DNA from 2 places in the Mesorhizobium sp. WSM1497 genome. Region 2 is predicted to be linked to the other one. Evidence: predicted binding sites of a transcription regulator. Region 2 holds the regulator's gene; the other holds the start of a gene.
What was found. The regulator PhoB, encoded in region 2, activates phosphate uptake and scavenging genes when phosphate is short. The targets are predictions, from matches to a motif close to TGTCATNNANCTGTCAT.
Positions count from the first base shown of each region.

Region 1: the regulator PhoB is predicted to act here: its motif matches at 5,983-5,999, upstream of A9K65_RS32100 (ceramide glucosyltransferase).

Region 1 is NZ_CP021070.1:6,596,977-6,605,080, forward strand. Features, by position in the region: gene araD1 (AraD1 family protein) at 183-1,175, shown strand; gene A9K65_RS32085 (ABC transporter substrate-binding protein) at 1,347-2,120, opposite strand; gene A9K65_RS32090 (2'-deoxycytidine 5'-triphosphate deaminase) at 2,221-3,315, opposite strand; SAM riboswitch at 3,390-3,467, shown strand; gene A9K65_RS32095 (O-succinylhomoserine sulfhydrylase) at 3,525-4,715, shown strand; gene A9K65_RS32100 (ceramide glucosyltransferase) at 4,723-5,874, opposite strand; gene apaG (Co2+/Mg2+ efflux protein ApaG) at 6,108-6,500, shown strand; gene A9K65_RS32110 (Hsp33 family molecular chaperone) at 6,548-7,579, opposite strand; gene argF (ornithine carbamoyltransferase) at 7,690-8,104, opposite strand, start outside.
Region 2 is NZ_CP021070.1:1,476,309-1,484,412, reverse strand. Features, by position in the region: gene A9K65_RS07285 (ROK family protein) at 1-792, shown strand, start outside; gene phoB (phosphate regulon transcriptional regulator PhoB) at 809-1,498, opposite strand; gene phoU (phosphate signaling complex protein PhoU) at 1,515-2,222, opposite strand; gene pstB (phosphate ABC transporter ATP-binding protein PstB) at 2,249-3,067, opposite strand; gene pstA (phosphate ABC transporter permease PstA) at 3,085-4,401, opposite strand; gene pstC (phosphate ABC transporter permease subunit PstC) at 4,398-5,864, opposite strand; gene A9K65_RS07255 (substrate-binding domain-containing protein) at 5,961-6,989, opposite strand; gene A9K65_RS07250 (PAS domain-containing protein) at 7,502-8,104, opposite strand, start outside.

The DNA.
Region 1 (8,104 bases), 1.5 Mb from region 2:
CAGGAGGCATACGATCGCGACGCTGCCGGCAACCCGCCGGTAACAGAAGTCCCTGAGGGACCAGGCCCGCGAGCGCAATCCGAACTGAGAATTTAAACCGTGGCATGGACGAGGTCCCGGCCGCGCTGAGCAAGGTTTGCCGTTTTGGCAGCCCTGCCAAGGCAAATGAGAGAGGATTCATCATGCTGATCTCCCAGATCCTTGACGACGCCGAGACCATCCGCGTCGTCGCCCGCAATGGCGGCAAGACCCGGATCATCAATGGCGCCCGCAGCGTCTATTCGCTGGCGATGGAGGCCGCCCGCACCGGCGTCGGCCTCGTCGCGCTGATCGAACGCAAGGGGCTTGGCGAGACGGTCGATCTCGAGGCCGCTTACAAGAAGGGGCGGCTGCTGTCGCCGATCAATCACCCCGATCCGGCGCATCTGCACCTGACCGGCACCGGGCTGACGCATCTCGGCTCCGCCGCGACGCGCGATTCCATGCACAAGAAGCTGAGCGCCGACGGCGAGGAGCAGCTCACCGATTCCATGAAGATGTTCCGCATGGGGCTGGAGGGCGGCAAGCCGGCGAAAGGCCAGATCGGCGTGCAGCCGGAATGGTTCTACAAAGGCAACGGCACGATGGCGGTGGCACCAGGCGCCGCACTCCTGTCACCGGCCTTTGCCAAGGACGCCGGCGAAGAGCCCGAGGTCGCCGGCATCTACGTCATCGGCGACGACGGCGCACCTTTCCGCGTCGGCTTCACGCTGTCGAACGAGTTTTCCGACCACGTCACCGAGCGCGTGAACTATCTGTTCCTCGCGCATTCCAAGCTGCGCAACGCCTCGTTCGGGCCGGAGATCCTGATCGGCGACCTGCCGTCCGACATCCGCGGCACCTCGCGCATCGTGCGCGACAGCGAGGTGCTGTGGGAGAAGCCGTTCCTGTCCGGCGAAGCGAACATGTCGCACACCATCGCCAACCTCGAACATCATCATTTCAAATACGCGGCCTTCCGCCAGCCGGGTGACGTGCATGTGCACATGTTCGGCACGGCGACACTGTCCTTCGCCGACGGCATCACGACCGAGGCCGGCGATGTCTTCGAGATCGAGGCCGGGGATTTCGGCCTGCCGCTGCGCAACCCGCTTGAGATCGAGCAGCCGGTGAAGGTGGCTGTGAAGGCGCTTTGAGAGCGCGCCTTTCCTTCTCCCCAAGTGGGAGGTGGATCGGCGCGTTAGCGCCGAGACGGATGAGGGGTGTTCCAGCGGAGTGAAACGTTGGCGTTCCCTGGAACACCCCTCATCCGTCGCCTCCGGCGACACCTTCTCCCACAAGGGGAGAAGGAAAAAGGCGCCTCTGCCTCAATAGATATCGAAGTCGAAATACTTGGCCTGGATCTTCTTGTAGGTGCCGTCGGCGACGATCGCGTCGATGGCCGCGTTGAGCTTGTCGCGCAGGGCCGTGTCGTCCAGGCGCACGGCGATGCCGGCCTGGGTCTCGGTACCCTTGACGTCGCCGACCAGCTTGCAGCAGCCGTCGCTTGCCTTCTTCAGCCAGTCCATCAGCACGAACTTGTCCGAGATCACGGCGTCAAGACGACCGTTGGTCAGGTCGGTGATCGCCTCTTCCTGGGTGGGATAGAGTTTGGCCTCCGCGCCCGCCTTGCCATATTCATTCTGGGCATAGTCGGCTTGCGTGGTCGAAGCCTGGGCACCGACCGTCTTGCCGGCAAGGGCCGCCGGTTCGGTCGAGGTGAGATCGGTGTCCTTCGGCGCCACCAGAGCCAGCGGTGTCGTATAATATTTGTTGGTGAAGGCGACCTGCTTCTTGCGCTCTTCGGTGATGCTCATCGAGGCGATGATGGCGTCGAACTTCTTGGCCTGCAAAGCGGGAATGATGCCGTCCCAGTCCTGGGTAACGATCTCGCATTCGACCTTCATCTGCGCGCACAGCGCATTGGCGATGTCGATGTCGAAGCCTTCCACCTTGCCGTCAGCGGTGATGGTGTTGAACGGCGGATAGGCGCCCTCGGTGCCGATCTTGATTTTCTCCGCCGCCTGCACCGACGGAGAGCCGGCCAGCATTGCCAGCATGGCAGCGCCCGCCGCCGATATGACCCATTTCGAAAATCGCATTTTCTTGGTTCCCCTTGAACGCCGCCAGCTTGACGGGCGGCAAGGCAGCCAAGCATGCCGAACCGGCACAGGCAAGTATTTTGCCTTGGGGCAATGAGTGTCAGCGCGCGGCGCGGAAATGCTTGGACAGCTTCAGGCCCTGCGCCTGGTAGTTGGAGCCGAGATCGGTGCCGTAGAGTGCCTGCGGCCGCTTCAGCATATGCTCGTAGACCAGCCGGCCGACGATCTGGCCGTGGTCGAGGATGAACGGCACTTCATGGCTGCGCACTTCCAGCACCGCCCGGCTGCCGGTGCCGCCGGACGCGGAATGGCCGAAGCCCGGATCGAAGAAGCCGGCATAATGGACGCGGAATTCGCCGACCAGCGGATCGAAGGGCGTCATCTCGGCGGCGTAGAGCGGCGGCACATGCACCGCCTCCTGGCTGACGAGGATGTAGAATTCATCGGGGTCGAGCACCAGTTCGCCGGCGCCGCTCTTGTGGATCGGTTCCCAGAAGTCGACGACTTCCTGGGCCGCGCGCTTGTCGACATCGACGAGGCCGGTGTGATGCTTGCCGCGATAGCCGACCAAGCCGCTTTGATCGCCGTTGAGGTCGATCGACAGCGCGATGCCGCCGCCGGAAATGTTCGGCGGCTCGGTGGCGACCAGCATCTGCGTGCGATGCAGGTCGTGCAACTCGGCTTCCGAGAGCAGCGCATTGCCGATGCGGAAACGGATCTGCGACAGGCGCGACCCGGTGCGGACGACGATCGGGAAGGTGCGCGGGCTGACTTCCAGAAAGAGCGGGCCATGATAGCCGGCGGCGATCTTGTCGAACTCGTGGCCGCGATCGGTCATGACGCGGGTGAAGATGTCGAGCCGCCCGGTCGAGCTCTTCGGATTGGCCGAGGCTGAAATGTCCGCCGGCAGCGCCAGGCTTTCAAGCAGGGGCACGATATAGACGCAGCCGGTCTCCAGCACCGCGCCCTCGGCCAGATTGATCTCGTGCAGCTGCAGCCGGTCGAGCTTTTCCGAGACCTTGTGATTGGGGCCGGGCAGGAAGGAGGCGCGCACCCGCCAGGCCTTGTCGCCGAGCCTGAGATCAAGGCTGGCCGGCTGGATCTGGTCGGCATCGAGCGCACGCGCCGACTTCAGCGCGCCGGACTGGAACAGCGCCGATATGTCCTGGTCGGGAAGAATGCCTGTCTGCCGCAAGGCTCCACTCCTGCTTGGTACAAACCTCTTAATGAAGCCGGCAATTGACGCAAGCGCGGTGCGGGTCTAAAGGGTCGTTATCCCGTGGTGATTTGGCCGGTCGGCTTGCAGCCACGTTAAACAAGTCGCTAAAGGACCGTCGGGCCGCAAGGCCGTATGGACCGGTTGCGACTTTCGCGGCCGGTTTTTTTGTGTCTGGAAGAAAAGCGATGAGCACCAAGAAGCGCAACTGGAAGCCTCAGACGGCACTCGTGCACAGCGGAACGCTGCGTTCCGGTTTCGGCGAAACGTCAGAAGCGATCTATCTCACCCAAGGCTATGTCTACGAAACGGCGCAAGCCGCCGAAGCCCGTTTCAAGGGCGAAGAGCCGGGTTTCATCTATTCGCGCTACGCCAATCCGACCGTCGACATGTTCGAGAAGCGCATGTGCGCGCTGGAAGGTGCCGAAGACGCGCGCGCCACCGCGTCCGGCATGGCGGCGGTGACGGCCGCCCTTCTGTGCAGCGCCAAGGCCGGCGACCATATCGTGGCGGCACGCGCGCTGTTCGGCTCCTGCCGCTGGGTGGTCGAGACGCTGGCGCCGAGATACGGCATCGAGGCGACACTGGTCGACGGCACCGACATCGCCAACTGGGAAAAGGCGGTCAAGCCGAACACCAAGCTGTTCTTCCTGGAAAGCCCGACCAATCCGACGCTGGAAGTGGTCGATATCGCCGCTGTCGCTTCGCTTGCCAATTCGATCGGCGCCAGGCTGATCGTCGACAATGTCTTCGCCACGCCCCTGCAGCAGAAGCCCTTGCAGCTCGGCGCCCATATCGTCGTCTATTCGGCGACCAAGCACATAGACGGCCAGGGGCGCTGTCTCGGCGGCGTCATCCTGTCGGACAAGAAGTGGATCGACGAGAACCTGCACGACTATTTCCGCCATACCGGCCCAAGCCTTTCGCCTTTCAACGCCTGGACGCTGCTGAAGGGCCTGGAAACGCTGCCGCTGCGCGTACGCCAGCAGACGGAAAGTGCGGGCCGGATCGCCGATTTTCTGGCCGAACGGCCGGAAATCGCGCGCGTCATCTATCCCGGCCGCGCCGACCATCCGCAGGCCGACATCGTCAAGAAGCAGATGTCGGGCGGCTCGACGCTGATCTGCCTGGACGTCAAGGGCGGCAAGCAGGCGGCCTTCGCCTTGCAGAACGCGCTCGACATCGTCCTGATCTCCAACAATCTCGGTGACGCCAAGAGCCTGATCACCCACCCGGCGACGACGACGCACAAAAATCTCAGCGACGAGGCGCGCGCCGAGCTCGGCATCGGGCCGGGCACGCTCAGGCTGTCGGTTGGCCTGGAGGATACCGACGATCTGCTCGAGGACATCGCGCAGGCGCTGAAGGGGGCCAGGTAGGAGGCCTTCAGGCGCCGGACGGCGTCTCTTCCAGCTCGGCCGTCTTGGTGCCGATGGTCATCGCATTGCCGCGCCAGTCGACGGCGCCGCCGAGCCAACCGCGCCCCCACATCGCCGGCAGGATCAGGTCGCGCGCCATGATCGCGGCGACCATGCGTGGCGACAGGTACCAGCCCTTGGACCAGGCCAGGGCGCACTCCGGAAGATAGAAGGCCGCCAGCACGGCAAGGGCGGTTGCCCAGAGGCTGAAGCCGGCGCTTGCCGCTGCAATCAGCGCAAGCACCAGCGGCACCACGGCGCCGGTCAGGATTTCGGGTGCGAAGAACAGCGGGAAAGTGACGCGGCGCAGGCGCGCCCAACGGGCCTGACGCGACCAGATCTCGTCAAACGAGCGCCGGCCAAGCGGCTGCTCGAAGGGGGCGGCGACGAGATTGACGCGCAGGCCGAGACTGTTCACCAGCTTGGTCGCAGCGGCATCCTCGGCGATCTCGGCGGCCAGCGCGCGGATGCCGCCATTGGCATCGAGCATCGGCTTGTTCCAGAGCATGCTCTTGCCCTGGGCAAAGCCGAGGCCGAGCGCCTCACCGGCATATTGCCAGCGCGCCTGCAGCGTGTTGAGGAAAGCGCATTCGACCTCGGCCCAGAAGCCGGCCGGCCGCGAGCCGATCGGCGTCGAGCAGACAAGGCCGGTGCCGGGCCGCCAGGCAGCCATCAGGTGCTGGATGTAGTCCCTCGGCATCAGCACGTTGGAATCGGCCAGGACGACCCAGTCGTGCCGCGCCGCTTCCCAGCCCTTGACGCAATTGTTGAGTTTCGGATTGGCGCTGATGCGGTCGTCGCCGACAAGCAGCCGGGCCGGCACTTTCGGAAACCGGACGATCGTCCTGTTTATCAATTTGACCACCGGATCGTCGGCATGGGCGACGCAGAAAATCAGCTCATAGCGCGGCCAGTCGAGCGAGAAGGCGCGCTCCAGCGTCTCCTGCGTGAACGGCTCGACGCCGCGCGACGGCACGACGATCGACACCGGCCGCGGCTTGCCGGCCGGCGGCGCAATGGTGCGACGCCGTCTCAGACGCGACGCGGCGAGCACGATGCTGGCGAGATTCGAGAGGATGAGGACGGTTGAAAGCGTGGCGGCTATGAGAGTGAGTTGCATCGAGATCCGGTCACTCCAGGAAAACCGGTCCGCAAGATGGCCGGTTTCAACAGTTCAACAGAGCGCCCGAGTCGCGCGTCACCAGTCCGCGCACACCATCATTGTCATATGTCACTTAAATGACATTCTTTGTCGGCACCTGCCCGCGAGGTCGGCCAGAGGAGGCTTCGATCGGTTGACCTAACCGCACGGAGCGCCGAAAGTTCCGCTGGAACCGTTTTTTGGAGCCGCTTATGTATAGCGCCGTCACGCGCAACATCGAAGTGCAGGTCAGGCCGTTCTATCTGGAGGACCGTTCGGATCCCTCTGAGAACCGCTATGTCTGGGGCTATCAGATAACGATCGACAATCAGTCGGACGATTTCGTGCAGCTTCTGTCGCGCTATTGGCACATCACCGACGGCACCGGCCGGGTCGAGGAAGTGCGCGGCCCCGGCGTGGTCGGCGACCAGCCCGAACTCAATCCCGGCGACAGCTACCAGTACACGTCCGGTTGCCCGCTCTCGACACCGTCCGGCATCATGGTCGGGCATTACACGATGCGCAACAAGCGGGGCGAGACGTTCGACATCGCCATTCCGGCGTTTTCGCTGGACTTGCCGGGGACGCGGCGGACGGTGAATTGATTTCGCCTCACCGGCCGCGGAGCGACCGGTGAGGCGTGGTTTCTACTCTACTGGGCCGCAAATTCCGCCGGGTCGAAATCATATTGCTTCGAACAGAATTCGCAGGCGACGTGGATGCCGCCGTCTTCGGTGCTGTCCTTGATCTCCTGGGCGGAAAAACCCTCGAGGATGCCGCGGATCTTGTCCCTGGAGCACGAGCACTGGTCGGCGACCGGAACGCCGCCGAAGACGCGCACGCCATGCTCGTGGAACAGCCTGTAGAGCAGCCGCTCGGCGCCGATCGTCGGGTCGATCAGTTCGGTCGGCTCGATGGTGCCGAGCAGAGCCAGCAACTCCTGCCAGGAATTGTCGACCGGATCGTGGATCTCCTCACGCGGATCGCCATCGCCGCCCGGCAGGTCCGGGACGCGCATGCGCTCGGGCGACTGCGGCAGGAACTGCGCCAGGATACCGCCGGCGCGCCATTGCTCGCGGGCGCCGCCGGGACCGGGCGTCAAAAGCTTGGCCACCGACAGCCTGATATCCGTCGGGATCTGCTCCGACTGACGGAAATAGGTGCGTGCCGCGTCTTCCAGGGTCTCGCCATCGAGCTGGACGATACCCTGATAGCGCTGCGTATGGGCGCCCTGGTCGATGGTCAGCGCCAGCACGCCACTGCCGAGCAGCGTCTGCTGGGAGGTTTCGCCCGCCGCGACCAGCGCTTCCAGCCGGTCGGCATCGAAACGCGCATAGGCGCGCAGCGCCGAGGGCGTGGAAAAATCCGCAACCAGCATGTCGACGGGTCCGTCGGTGCGGGTCTGCAGGATGAACTTGCCCTCAAACTTCAGCGAAGTGCCGAGCAGCACGGTCAGCACACAGGCCTCCGCCAGCAGGCGGGCGACCGGCTCGGGATAATCGTGGCGGCTGAGGATGGCGTCCAGCATCGGCCCGAGTTGGACCGTGCGGCCGCGCACGTCGAGAGGGCCGACCTCGAACGGCACGACGTGATCGTCGCCGGCATAGCCGAATTCGCCGAGTTTGGGGTGATGTTCAGTCACTTGATAGGTTTCCAACATGACAAAGCTCCAGGGCGCGGCCATGCCGCCCTCCGGGGCGCATGCGTCGAAACGCGCTTGATTTGCGTGATGCGGCGCAAATAGGCATCACACGCCCGCAGATCAAGCTCCCAGGGATCAAGCGCCCAGACACTTCAAGCGCCTAGACACCAGGCAAGCACGGCCTTCTGGGCATGGAGCCGGTTCTCGGCCTCGTCGAAGACCACCGAATGCGGTCCGTCGATAACCTCGTCTGTCACTTCCTCGCCGCGATGCGCCGGCAGGCAGTGCATGAACAGCGCGTCCGGCTTGGCTCTCGCCATCAGCTTGGCATTGACCTGGTAGGGCGAGAACACATTGTGGCCGCGGGCGCGATGCTCCTGGCCCATCGACACCCAGCAATCGGTGACGATGCAGTCGGCCTGATCGACGGCTTCCTCGGGCGAGCGGGTGAAGTGCAGCTTGCCGCCATGCGCCTGCGACCAGTCGATATGCTTCTGCGCCGGCTCGCTGCCTTCGGGAACGGCGACGTTGAGGTTGAAGCGGAACCGGGCCGAGGCCTCGAGCAGG
Region 2 (8,104 bases):
GCCGTCCAGGGCATCACCGACACCCGTGCCCGCGCCATGCTGTGGTCGCCGATCACGCCGCACACCGACATCGCCTTCGCCGACATATTCGAAGAGGAGTTCGGCATCCCCGCCATTATGGAGAACGACTGCAACATGATGGCGGTGGCGCTGCGCTGGCGCGACCCCGATCGTTACCGCGACGATTTCATCGCCATCCTCCTGTCGCACGGCATCGGCATGGGGCTGGTGCTGAAGGGCGAATTGTTCACCGGCACCCATTCCTCGGGCGGCGAATTCGGCCACATGATCCATCGGCCGAACGGCGCGCTGTGTCGCTGCGGACGGCGCGGCTGCGTCGAAGCCTATGCCGGCAATTATGCCATCTGGCGCAACGCGCGGCAGATGGGCGAGGATGCAGAGCCCGTCGCCGATGTCAGCGACGCCGACATACGCGCCCTGGCTGCTGCCGCCCGCGAAAGGGACGGGCCCGAACGGGAAGCCTATCGCAAGGCCGGCGAAGCGCTCGGCTACGGCCTCGGCAGCCTGTTTGCGCTGATCGATCCGGCGCCGGTCGCCATGGTCGGCGTCAGCGCCGCCGCCTTCGACCTGATCGAGCCGGCATTGCGGCAAGCGATTGCCCAGACCGCCGGCGGCCAGCATTCCAAGTCGATTTCCTTCGACACCGAGCCGAACGAACTGCCGCTGATCCGCGAAGGCTGCGCCATGCGGGCGCTGATCTTCGTCGATCAGGAGATTTTTGCGCCGGGCGTGCAGGCGAGATCCGGTCTCGGCGGCAAGAACGTGGCGTGAGTTCAAACGAGGGAGTTCAGTCCTCGCGAATGGCGTAACCCGCCCCACGGATGGTGCGGATGACATCGGGCATACGGCCGTTGTTGACCGCCTTGCGCAGCCGGCCGACATGCACATCGACCGTGCGTTCGTCGATGTAGATCGTCTCGCCCCAGACATTGTCGAGCAGTTGGCTGCGCGAGAACACGCGGCCTGGATGGCGCATCATGAATTCAAGCAGGCGGAATTCCGTCGGCCCGAGCCGGATCTCGCTCTTCTTGCGATAGACACGGTGCGATTCGCGATCGAGCACGATATCGCCGACCTTGAGCACGCTGGACAGCACTTCCGGCTTGGCCCGGCGCAGCAGCGCCTTGACCCTGGCCATGAACTCCGGCGTCGAGAAAGGCTTGACCAGATAGTCGTCGGCACCGGTCGAGAGGCCGCGCACGCGGTCGCTTTCCTCGCCTCGCGCGGTCAGCATGATGATCGGCAGCCGCTCGGTCTCGGGACGCATCCTTAGCCGGCGGCAGAGTTCGATACCGGAAACCGCAGGCACCATCCAGTCGAGCACCAGAAGGTCTGGAACGTTCTCCTGCAGCCGGATTTCGGCCTCGTCGCCGCGCGTCACCACTTCGACCTGATAACCTTCGGATTCGAGATTGTAGCGGAGCAGCACGCCTAGCGGCTCCTCATCCTCCACCACCATGATGCGTGGCGCGATCATCGGCTGGTCACCCCTGTCATGCCGCTGGCGCGGACATTGCCGTCTCGTCCTGCTTCGGACGATTGGCTGGTAACTGCGTGCCGGTCAAAACATAATAGGCATTTTCGGCGATGTTGGTCACGTGGTCGCCGATCCGCTCGAGGTTCTTGGCGCAAAACAACAGGTGCGTGCACGCCGTGATGTTGCGCGGATCTTCCATCATGTAGGTCAGCAGTTCGCGGAACACCGATGTGTATTTGACGTCGATGCGTTCATCATTGTTTCTGAGCGTGGCAAGCGCTGCCGCGTCAGCGGCGGCATACTCGTCGACGACCCCCTGCACCTGGATCAGCACCAGCTGCGCCATTGCGTCGATCGAATGCGAAAGGTCGTGCGGCGTGACGCTCAGCCCGACAGTGCCGACGCGCTTGGCGATGTTCTTGGCAAGGTCCCCGATGCGCTCGAGGTCGCCGGCCATGCGGATCGAACCGACCACCGCACGCAGATCGTTGGCCATCGGCTGGCGCTTGGCGATCAGCGTGATGGCACGATCGTCCAGCTCGCGCTGGCGTGCATCCATGATGGCGTCATCGGAAACCACCCGCTGCGCCAGCGCATTGTCCGAATTGAGCAAAGCCCTGGTCGAGCCACCGACCATCGAGCGGGCGAGATCGCCCATGTCGCGGATCAGCTGGCTGATCTGCTCCAGATCCTCATCGAAAGATGCGACGGTATGTTCACCCATGATCTTCGTCCCTCATATGCCTGAGATCAGCCGAACCGGCCGGTGATGTAGTCCTGGGTGCGTTTGTCGTCGGGGGTGGTGAACATCTTGTCGGTGGCGCCCTCCTCGACCAGATAGCCAAGATGGAACATCGCGGTGCGCTGCGACACGCGCGCTGCCTGCTGCATCGAATGCGTGACGATGACGATCGTATAGTTCTGACGCAGTTCGTCGATCAGTTCCTCGACGCGAGCGGTGGCGATCGGGTCGAGCGCCGAACACGGTTCGTCCATCAGGATCACCTCGGGCGACACGGCGATGGCGCGTGCAATGCACAGGCGCTGCTGCTGGCCACCGGAAAGACCCGTGCCAGGTTCCTGCAAACGGTCCTTGACCTCGTTCCAGATCGCCGCCTTCTTCAGGCTGGACTCGACGATCTGATCCATGTCGGCCTTGCGCTTGGCCAATCCGTGGATGCGCGGCCCATAGGCGACGTTCTCGTAGATCGACTTTGGGAACGGATTGGGTTTCTGGAACACCATGCCGACGCGCGCCCTGAGTTCGACGACATCGATGTTCTTGTCGTAGATGTCCTCTTCGTCGAGCGTTATCTTGCCGGTTACCCGTGCTGAATCGATGGTGTCGTTCATGCGATTGAGGCAGCGCAGGAAGGTGGACTTGCCGCAGCCGGAGGGGCCGATCAGCGCCGTCACCTGGTTCAGGCGGACGTCGAGATCGACGTCGAACAGCGCCTGCTTCTCGCCGTAGAACACGCCGACCTTGTCGCCGCGCATTTTGATCACTTCGTTCGACTTCATCTTGTCGCCCACTGCGTTTTCAAGGGACTGTTCGGTCATGATGTTCATACCAAAATGCCTTTTTTCTACCAGCGCCGCTCGAACCGACGCCGAAGCACGATCGCGGTGATGTTCATGGCCATTAGGAAGACGAGCAGGATGATGATGGCGCCGGACATGCGCTCGACGAAGGCGCGTTCGGCCTCGTTCGCCCACATATAGATCTGCACCGGCAGCGCGGTGGCCGGATCGAAAGGCGTCGTCGGTGGATCGGCGACGAAGGCGACCATGCCGATCAACAGCAGAGGCGCGGTTTCGCCGAGCGCGCGCGCAAGACCGATGATGGTGCCGGTGAGGATGCCGGGCGCGGCAAGCGGCAGGATGTGCTGGAACACCATCTGCATCTTGGAGGCGCCAAGACCGAGAGCTGCCGAGCGGATCGACGGCGGCACCGCAGCAAGCGCGGCGCGCGTCGCGATGATGATCGTCGGCAGCGTCATCAGCGTCAGCACCAGGCCGCCAACGAAAGCGGCGGAGCGCGGCATGCCCAGGAAATTGATAAACACCGCGAGGCCGAGCAAGCCGAAGACGATTGACGGCACTGCGGCCAGATTGTTGATGTTGACCTCGATAAGGTCGGTGAAACGGTTCTTCTTGGCGAATTCCTCCAGATAGATGGAGGCGGCGACGCCGATCGGCAGCGCGAGCAGCAGCACGATCACCATCATATAAAACGAGCCGATGATCGCCACGCCCATGCCCGAGGTTTCCGGGCGGCTGGAGGCGCCGTAGGTGAACAGGCCGCTGTTGAAGTGCTCGGCCATCGCGCCCTCGGCCTTGAGCTTGTTCATCCAGGTGATCTGCTGGTCCGAGACCTTGCGTCGCGCTTCCTCGACACTGAGGTCGATCTGGCCCTTGAAAGCGGAGTCGAGATTGGCGGCGGCGAGGATGTTGACGTCGCGTGTCGTGCCGATCACCGAGGGATCGGCGGCAACGATGTCGCGCAACTGGACGCGGGCGCCTTCCGAAAGGAAGCCCTTGAGCTTCTGGATCATCGGCTTGTCATCAGGAGAGATGCCGAGCTTGGCCACCAGCGCGTTTTCTGCGAGCTTGGGATAATTCGCCTTGATCAGAACGCTCGGATCGGTTGCGCGCTTGCCGGAAGGATCGATCACCTTCTCGTCGAACGTGATCGGCAGCGATACCGTCGTCTGCCAGAAGGCGGTGTAGCCTTTCGAGACGATGGTGATCAGCATGATTGCCAGGAACGCCAGGCCTACGGAAATCGCCACGACGCCATAGATGCGGAAACGGCGTTCGGCGGCGTAACGGGCCTTCAGGCCGATGTCGCGGCGCGGATGGGCCGCCGGCCTGACCATCGTATCCATGGGAATGTCGGTCATTCGTACTGCTCCCGATATTTGCGCACGATGTAGAGCGCGACGATGTTCATCACCAGCGTCAGCGTGAACAGCGTCAGCCCGAGCGCGAAGGCGACCAGCGTCTGCGGCGAATTGAACTCGAGGTCGCCGGTGAGCTGGTTGACGATCTTGACGGTGATGGTCGTCATCGCCTCGAACGGGTTGATGGTGAGGTTGGCGGCGACGCCCGCCGCCAGCACGACAATCATCGTTTCGCCGATGGCGCGCGAGGCAGTCAGCAGGATGGCGCCGACGATGCCGGGCAGTGCCGCCGGCAGGATCACCCGCTTGATCGTCTCGGAGCGGGTCGCGCCGAGGCCGAGCGACCCGTCACGCATGGCGCGCGGCACCGCGGTTATGATGTCGTCTGAGAGAGAGGAGACGACCGGGATCAGCATGACGCCCATGACCAGGCCGGCGGTGAAGATGCTCTGGCCCTGGATGAACGGCGAGCCGCCGGTCAGCGCCGCGGACAGGTCGCGCAGGAACGGCCCAAGCGTGACGACGGCGAAGATGCCGTAGACGATGGTCGGTATGCCGGCCAGCAGTTCAAGCGCCGGCTTGACCACCGAGCGCACCCTGGGCGTTGCGTATTCGCCCATGTAGACAGCCGACATCAGCCCGACCGGCACCGCAACCAGCAGCGCGACGGCGGCGATATAGAGCGTGCCGGCAAGAAGCGGGATCAGGCCGAACTGGCCCTGGCTGCCGCCCGAACCGGCAGCGGCAAAACGCGGATCCCAGACCGTGCCGAAGAAGAAACTCATCGGCGAGACGCTCTCGAAGAAGGTGATCGTCTGGAACAGCATCGAAAGCACGATGCCGACGGTGGTCAGGATGGCGATGGTGGAGGCGGCAAGCAGCCCCCACAGCATCAACCGCTCGACATTGTTGCGCGCCCTGGCGCGCGGCTCGATCTGCCTGAGCGCATAGAAGGCGCCGGCGATCGAGGAAGCGAGAATGACAATGGCACCGAACAGGCTGAGCCGGTCCTGGACCTTGTTCGCCTCGACGGCGATCGGGATCATGTAATCCTGTGTGTCGCTCGCCAGTGCCACGCCCTTGGCGGCGAGCAGCGGCTGCAACTCGGCAAAGCTGGCAGGCATTGCGGCCAGTGTGCCAGCATCGAGTTTGCGCAGGCCCCTGGCGAGGCTCTTTACCAGGCTGACATCCAGTGCCTCGCTGGCAACCTTGCTGTCGACGGTACGCTCCGGCAAGGCAGCGTGGATGTGCCGGTCAAGATAGACCGAAGAACCGACGGCCCAGACGGCAAGCAGCAAAAGAGCAGGCAGGACGGCAAGCAGGAAGGCCCACCAGCCGTGATAGTGGGCACGCGAATGCGGCTTGACCTTGCCATTGTCCTGGGCCGCGGCACGCTGCCGGCCGATGAAAAAGGCAACCAGGCCGACGGCAACGACGATGGCCAGTACGAGCAAGGACGACATGGACCCACCCCAAGGGAAATTCTAACGCAGCCGCCATTGCGGCCTGCGGTGAAACCGGGGCGCGGATTTGACCCGCACCCCGGTTCGGCAGCTTGATTACATCGACTTTCCGGCGGCGAAAGCGTCACGCTGGGCCTGACGCTCGGCATCCGGAGCAGCAACGAGGCCGTATTCGGCGAGCGGGCTTTCCGGGCCAACCATCTGGTCGTCGAGGAAGAACTCGACATATTCCTTGAGGCCGGGAACGACGCCCAGATGCGCCTTCTTGACGTAGAAGAACAGCGGGCGCGAGACGGGATACTTGCCGCTGGCAATCGTCTCGGTCGAAGGCACGATACCTTCCACGGTGGCGACCTTCAGCTTGTCGGCATTGTTCTCATAGAAGGCGAGGCCGAACACGCCGACGCCGGTCTTGTTGGAGTCGATGCGGGCGAGCGTCTCGGTATAGTCGCCATCGATGTCGACGGCCTTGCCGTCCTTGCGGATGGCAATGCAGGTTTTGCCGATTTCCTTGTCGTCGGCAATGCCGGCGGCCTTGAGAGCAGCCTTGTCACAGCCGGCATCGAGGAGCTTGGTCTCGAACACTTCGCGCGTGCCGTGCTTTTCGCCCGGAATGTAGGCGGCGATGTCCCAGTCGGGCAGCTTCGGATTGACCTGGCTCCACTTGGTGTTCGGATTGTCGACGAGCTTGCCGTCGACGACCAGCTTGGCCGCGAGCGCCTTGTAGATGTCGGCGGGAACCAGCGCCCAGTCCGGGCCCTTGATGTCGGTGGCGAAGACGATGCCGTCATAGCCGATCCGGACTTCCTGGACTTCCTTCACGCCGGCGGCGGCGCAGGACTTGAGTTCGTCCGCCTTGATCGGACGCGACGAGTTGGCGATGTCGATCGTGTCTTCGCCGACGCCCTTGCAGAATTCCTTGATGCCGGCGCCGCTGCCGCCGGATTCGACGACCGGGGTCTTGAAGTTGGTGAACGTTTCGCCGAACTGCTCGGCAACGATCTTGGCATAAGGTAACACGGTCGATGATCCGGCGACCTGGATCTGGTCGCGCGCGGCGGCGAAGCCGGACGACGCGGCGAGCGCAAGCGCAGCGGCCGACGCCGTATAGAGGAATTTCTTCATGTGGCCTGCTCCTGTTCGGAAGATGGTCTCTCGGCGCTCGTCAGTCGGCGCCCGCTGAGGCCAATAGCCTTCGATTATAACAGTCGCATGACAGTTTGATGTCACCCCGGTAACGCGTCATCGCGATGAGCAAAACGCCGCCTGGCCGGCACTGACCACGCAGCCCGGCTTTGTCCCCGGAATCAGAGACTTGCTCCGTTTGGGGCCGAGACTGGCCGGCGATTTGGGGTTAGCCGGCCTTTACGAAAAAAAGCCGGACGGGAGCGCGTTGCTCTCAGCCAGACGGTGTCATGGCCGGGCCATCGCCGAAAACAGGTCCGTTGGGGTAGGTTGACGCTGTCTCATGCCGGCGGTCGCTGCTCCCGCCCGTAACTGGAAAGGGAGGAATCGAACGCCGCCATTGTCTCGACTGGATACAACCTTTGATATGGTGCGATCGCACCATAGTCTTGGCCGCTGGCAGGGCGCGAATCTTCGCCGTATTTCCGGCACTCGGACAGGCAGGACCGGCCCTACCCGGCGTTGCGCTGAGCCTGCCGGCTGGCGCCGACCCAGCGCTCGACCTTCTCGAGCAGCGCCCGGGGACTGATCGGCTTGGGCAGATAGTCGTCCATGCCTGCCTCCAGGCAGCGCTCGCGGTCGCCCTTCAGCGCATGCGCGGTGACGCCGACGATCGGCACATGCGTGCCGGTTTCTTCCTCCAGCCGGCGAATGGCGGCGGTCGCTTCGAGACCGTTCATCTCCGGCATGGAGACATCCATCAGGATCATGCACGGGTTGAGCCGGCCGAAGGCGTCGAGCGCCTTGCGGCCATTGCCGACGATCTCGAAACCATAACCGGTCTCGCCGAGGATCTGGGTGAACACCATCTGGTTTACCTCATTGTCCTCGGCCACCAGTATGTCCAGCCTGTCGCCACCAGCCGCCACCGGTGGCCGCGGGCGAATCGAAGGCGGCTGCAGCAGCGCCCGCTGTTCGGACGGTGCCGAGGGCTGCGGCCGCGTCACATTGCTCGCAGCGACGTCGGCCGCGAGCGGCTGCGCGTCGCTGCCGCCAGTGTTGTGGCGATGCCGCTGGATGGTGGCGACCAGCGTTTCCAGCAGCACCGAAGAGCG